2 regions of the Aneurinibacillus uraniidurans genome follow, and region 2 is predicted to be linked to the other one. Evidence: riboswitches for the same ligand, from Rfam matches in the RefSeq annotation. Region 2 holds a riboswitch; the other holds the start of a gene.
What was found. A riboswitch is a leader RNA that binds a small molecule or an ion and turns the genes downstream of it on or off. The one in region 2 is predicted to bind S-adenosylmethionine.

Region 1 (3,213 bases), 1.3 Mb from region 2:
TTGCCTGGTGACACAAAACTGAAGATCGCACAGATGTAGGCAGCGACTGTGCTGGCAAATACAGCAAGAACCGGAACACCATGCTTGTTCAATTTAAGGAGTGCACGTGGAGCATCTCCACGTTTCGCCAGAGCGTACAGCATACGTGAGTTCGAATACAGTGCTGAGTTCAGGCAGGATAGTACAGATGTTAGAACAACGACGTTCATGATTTGAGCGCCCGCCTTAATTCCTACCATATCGAGCATCGTTACGTATGGGCTTTTCAGCAATTCAGTTGAGTCCCACGGAAGCAGGAACGCAAGGATGGTAACAGAACCGATATAGAATAATAGAACACGCCAGACAACGCTTTTAATTGCAACGACAACGGCTTTTTCAGGGTTTTCGGACTCGCCTGCCGCGATGGCAGCGATTTCAGCTCCGAAGTATGAGAAGACAACCGTTACGATCCCAACAAAGATCGAACTAGTTCCAAGTGGCATGAAGCCGCCGTGTCCTGTGAAGTTCGACATACCAGGAGAGTGAACGCCTGGGAAAAAACCAAGAATAATGGTAAGGCCAATGCCCATGAATGCGATGATAGCAACAACTTTAATCATGGAGAACCAGTATTCGAATTCACCAAATGATTTAACAGAAAAAATATTTGTAAGCGTTAGCAAGAATGTGAGAATTAGACTCCAGGCCCAGATCGGTATAGCTGGGAACCAGCCGTGTACGATTGCGCCACCCGCGGTTGCTTCAATTGCGATGGTAATAACCCAGAAGAACCAGTACAGCCATCCGATTGTATAGCCAGCCCACGGTCCGATTGCCAGTCGTGCGTATGTGGCGAATGAACCACTGTCCGGGTTTACGAGCGCCATTTCTCCAAGCATGCGCATAAGCAGTACTACAAGCAAACCGGCAACAGCATAAGAAAGAACTGCACCAGGACCTGTTGAGTTAAGAACAGCACCACTACCAACGAAAAGACCGGCACCAATAATGCCCCCGATGGAGATCATCGTAATATGTCTTGTCTTAAGCTGCTTTTGAAGTTGAGCTTGTTGTGTTTTCTCCATATCCATCCTCCTATTTGTTTATACTTTTTACAAAACTGTGTCTGTATTATGTGTAATATGCAAGGGTCATGCCAATAAATAAATGTTAAAAATAATAGAAAAATAGGGACTTTTGTCGAAAATACAATTCATTTGTGCATAAATTTTAATGCAAAAATGAATCAATGCTGATTTTGTGTGAAAATATCCCATAAAAAAATCCCGGCTCAGGGCCAGGTTCGGATGATTATTTATATTGGTTACAAAAGGAGTGGAGAAGTTACGGGGAAATTTCAGCAAACACAACAAGACGTTGGGTATGTTCACGTGTTTTTTTATTAAATTTACCACTACAAGTAATTAAATTTAATTGAGCGTTGGATGAGGGCCCGAATATTCTTTCTAAAGGTGCTTTTTTGGTCATAAATGATTCTACATTTTTAACAGTAAAAACAAGCTTGTCATTTTTCCTGTTGTATAAAAAAATTTTATCACCACGTTTTAATTCCCTTAGGCGATAAAATATAGCCGGTCCTGTATAGTGGTCGAAGTGTCCCGCAATCACAGCATTGCCTGGTTCACCTGGCTTTGTCCAAGGCGTGAGAATGCCTACTTTTTCAAAGGAAGGTGGGACCCCCATTTGTCCATTTGCCAGTACGGAGACAGGTTCTACAGCAGCTTTAAGTTTAATCTGAGGTATTTCGATACGAACGGGTACAAATGCTTTTGAAGTATGGGCGTCAATCGTTGAGCAAGGAAAGAAAAAAATAGCGATCAAGAGAAGACAGGTTAGGATTCTCATGTTATTTTCCCCTCTGAATTAATAGTGCACAGTACAAAAAAGGGGGAAGCCCCCCTTTTTTTTGTTTATTCGCTTGCGCCGCCATAGCCTGTCTTAGGCAGTCCCTTAATATGCATTTTTCCATGATGCTTAGCATGCACCTTTTTATGGTGATGGTGATGTTTTGCTTTGTGCGTTGTATCAGGAGTAGCGGCGAAGGCTGGGAGCGTAAAACCGGCAACACATGCTGCTAATGTAAATGCGATTACCTTTTTCATGAATGTCACCTCAATAAATTTGTAATGTGCGTTACACCTATTAAGCTTCCCTGATGGTGAAAATCTATTTTGTTAATGTTACCCATGAAAATGCGGTTTACAAATGAACATTTTTGATTTATGATTGCTGATAATTGAAAAAATTGAATTCTCTTATCCAGAGAGGCGGAGGGACTGGCCCGATGATGCCCGGCAACCATCACATGAATGGTCTGTATAGACAATTGTGTGAACGGTGCTAATTCCTGTAGAACATACGTGTTCTAACAGATGAGAGGTAGCAGACGAGCGGACCGCTGCATCCAACACCCTTCCATCTGTGAAGGGTGTTTTTTTGTGGACTTTATTATAGAGGGGAGCAGGAACATGCATATTGAAACAGAGTTAGTGCGAGCAGGTATCGGAAGAGATCCGCAGACAGGGGCGGTTAGCCCACCGATTTATCAGGTGGCGACATTTGCTCATCCAAAGCTTGGGGAGAGCACAGGATATGATTATTCCCGAACGGCCAATCCGACCCGAACTGTTCTGGAGGATGCAGCGGCCAGATTGGAGAAGGGGGCAGTTGCTTCGGCGTTTGCTTCCGGTATGGCAGCGGTAACGGCTGTGCTACATCTGTTTGCGCCGGGTGATCATTTGATCGTAACGGAAGATTTGTACGGGGGTACGTATCGTGTGCTTCGAGAAGTGCTGAATGTGTATGGGGTGCAGGCGAGCTTTGTTGATACGAGTAACCTGAAAGAGGTTGAGGCAGCTATTCAGTCAGACACAAAAGGGATTTTTATTGAAACCCCAACCAATCCATTGATGAAAATAAGTGATATTCCCTGTGTAGTCGCGCTGGCGAAGGCACACGGGTTGTTAACGATTGTAGACAATACATTTATGACGCCGTATTTACAGAAACCGCTTGAGCTTGGTGCAGACATTGTCATTCACAGCGCTTCTAAATATCTTGGTGGACATAATGATGTGATTGCTGGTCTGGTCGTGACGAAGGATGAGAAGTTAGGTGAGCGAATTAGATTCATTCAGAATGCGATAGGAGCCATTCTTGGTCCGCAGGATTCATGGCTGTTGCTGCGCGGATTGAAAACGCTGGCGCTGC
Region 2 (3,213 bases):
CTGGTGGAAAATTACGAAAACATATTCGAAAACAAAAGGCGATCTGGCGAAGAAAGCCCCTTACTTTCTCCGCACATGCCGCCTGTATACACACGTTAATCTTTACGCATCGAGCGGGCAATGAAGTTCCCGATCATTTGCAAACACTGTACCATGACGATCAAAATAACAACCGTGATGACCATGACCAGCGTATCCCAGCGTTGGAATCCGTACGTATATGCTACGTTTCCAAGTCCGCCTGCACTAATCAGTCCGCCTGCCATCGCCGTAGCATCAATCAATCCAATCAATGCAATCGTAATCGCAAGCACTAAAGATGGACGTGCTTCTTTCAACATTACTTTAAAGATAATCTGACGGCGTGTTGCTCCCATCGCCTGAAACGCTTCAATGATGCCCGCATCTACTTCTAAGAGAGCAGACTCCATCAGACGCGCGATATAAGGCGCTGCATACACAACAAGCGGCACGATCGCCCCTTCTTTAAAGATAAACGTTCCTTCTGTCATAAATAAACCTGTTACAAACTTCGTAAACGGAATGATTGCAAACAGCAGAATAATGAATGGCACGGAACGAATAATATTAATAATCGTACTAACAATCTGGTACACGACACGCTGTTCCATAATGTGGCCAGGGCGTGTGATCACAAGCAGCACGCCGAGCGGGATCCCGATGAGTGTAGCAAAAAACACCGACAGGCCGACCATGTATAACGTGTCCTGCAGCGCGGGAAGATACAAATCCCACTGTGGGTCCATTCCATTAAACATGCTCAATCACCTCCGCTCCAATTCCTTGCTGCTTCACATACTCTACTGCGTTATCAAGCACCGCACTATCCCCATTAATGGCAATGACGAGATAGCCGAATGGCGTGTCCTTAATTTGGGTAATGTGGCCAAACAAAATATTCGGCTTCAATTGAAACTTCTCTGTCAACTCAGCTAATACCGGATGCCCGGTGCTTTCGCCAATAAACGTTAGACGCACAAGACGGCTCCCAGGCACATGCTGTACTCGATCCAGAAAACCTTCCGGAAGCTGATCATCAAAAATATTACGAATAAAGTTTTTGGTCGTCTGCTGCTGTGGACGAGAGAATAGTTCGAGAACGGTCCCCATCTCGACCACGTTTCCTTCTTCCATAACCGCTACCCGATCACAAATCTTCTTCACAACATGCATCTCATGCGTAATGAGCATGATCGTCAAGTCGTATTTCTTATTAATATCAAGCAAAAGGTCAAGAATGGACTCTGTTGTTTGCGGATCGAGGGCAGAGGTTGCCTCATCGCACAGCAAAATTTCCGGATCGTTCGCAAGCGCACGCGCAATCGCCACACGCTGCTTCTGACCACCAGATAACTGGGATGGATACGCTTGCGCACGATGCGCTAGACCAACAAGTTCGAGCAGCTCGTTTACTTTTTTCTGAACGTCTGCTTTTGGTGTTTTCGTCAGACGAAGCGGTGCTGCTACATTCTCAAACACGGTGCTAGAGGATAGTAAGTTAAAATGCTGAAAAATCATGCCGATCTTGCGGCGGGCCTGGCGCAGCTGATCTTGTGATAGTTTTGTCAGATCCGTCCCGTTAATAATAACCGAACCGGATGTCGGGCGTTCAAGCAAATTAACACAACGGATCAGCGAGCTTTTTCCGGCACCACTAAAGCCGATTACTCCAAAAATCTCGCCTTTCTCAATTTCAATCGTAGCGTTTTTAATCGCATGAACAGCCGTGTCGCCACTGCCGTATGTTTTAACTACATTGCGAATGGAAATCAACGAAGGTCCTCCTCATTATAATTTATATATAAAACAAAAAACCTCTTTTGTGCAGACAAAAGAGGGGGATGTTTAACTCTCTTATCTCTCAGAGTACGCGTAAAGCCGCTCCGCTGGAATTGGCACAGCTTATAGCATGATGCCGCCGCTGCCGGGTTTCATCGGGCCAGTCCCTCCACCTCTCTTGATAAGCTTCATATTAAGTTATAAATCAACAGATATGAATGTATCATGTCAGAACAATCGTGTCAATCAGAAAAAATTGCTTTAAACTGCTGATCAGTTATACCTGGATGAACAAGAATGCGCTTGAGCATGAGCGGTGGATCACCAGGCTGCACTTTCCCATATTTCGTCGTAAATGCCAGTTCATATCCTGCCTGTTTGACCATCTTAACGGTTTCCGCTGTATACGAGCCATACGGATAGGCGAAATAACGAGCATGAAACATCTCTTTCGATTTTAGCAGATCGGCAAGCACCGCAGCCTTCGGTTTCATAATCATGTTGCTAATCCACAATGTTTTATTATGCATGGCATACGTGTGCGATTGAATGTCGAAGACGTCCACATATTTTGGCATATCATCCCGGCTAATATAATCAAGTTCATCTGGATGAAAGCCAGAGTTACGATCTTGAATCGCATCGCCAATAGCAAATATCGTGGCGGTATATCCGTACTTTTTCAAGATCGGGTACGCGTACCGATAGTTGCTGCGATACCCATCATCAAATGTCAGCACGACCGTCCGGTGCGGCAACTTTATTTTTCCTTCTACATATTCCTGCAGCTGCGGAAGGGTAGCTGTATGATAGCCTGCTTCATGCAAGAACGACATCTGGCGCTCGAACGCTGCCACCGATAATACAGATGGATTGTCGCGAAACTTCTTATTTTCTTCGTCCCGCAGCAGATGATGATACCCGAGTACCACAACGCCCGTATCCGGCAGTTTTGGTTTTGTTTCTCCAGATACATGATACAGCGTCACACACATGAGCAGCACGAATAGAACGACTGCTGTTACCTTTTTCATGTTCCCTATATCTCCTGTCGCTTTTTTCTATCTTCTCTAGTAGCTTCTCTTTGCTACCGACCTTTATCTTACCCTGTTTTACAAGCAACGTCAGCAGATAAAACAGAAAAAAACCGAACAGCAATGTAGCTGTCCGGCTCGATGTGGCCATACGTTAGTTGTTAGTCGCATTGTCCGGCATCAGGGATACCGGGCGCTGCGGGAGGAATGTCGAGATCGCATGCTTGTATACAAGCTGCTGCTTACCTTCCGTATCAATCACAACTGTAAAATTATCAAACGCTTTAATCAGACCACGTAGTTGAAACCCATTCACGAGGTAAATCGTAACAGGCACGTTTTCCTTCCGCAGATGATTAAGAAACGTATCCTGAATATT

Region 1: it holds a riboswitch for S-adenosylmethionine, as region 2 does, so the genes downstream of both, PO771_RS17925 (trans-sulfuration enzyme family protein) here and PO771_RS11585 (methionine ABC transporter ATP-binding protein) in region 2, are expected to answer to the same signal.

What each region holds. Positions count from the first base shown of each region.
Region 1 is NZ_CP116902.1:3,582,119-3,585,331, reverse strand. Features, by position in the region: gene PO771_RS17940 (amino acid permease) at 1-1,067, opposite strand, end outside; gene PO771_RS17935 (class F sortase) at 1,327-1,848, opposite strand; gene PO771_RS17930 (hypothetical protein) at 1,914-2,105, opposite strand; SAM riboswitch class I at 2,256-2,382, shown strand; gene PO771_RS17925 (trans-sulfuration enzyme family protein) at 2,472-3,213, shown strand, end outside.
Region 2 is NZ_CP116902.1:2,322,814-2,326,026, forward strand. Features, by position in the region: gene PO771_RS11580 (methionine ABC transporter permease) at 96-779, opposite strand; gene PO771_RS11585 (methionine ABC transporter ATP-binding protein) at 772-1,794, opposite strand; SAM riboswitch class I at 1,873-1,988, opposite strand; gene PO771_RS11590 (polysaccharide deacetylase family protein) at 2,043-2,834, opposite strand; gene hfq (RNA chaperone Hfq) at 2,989-3,213, opposite strand, start outside.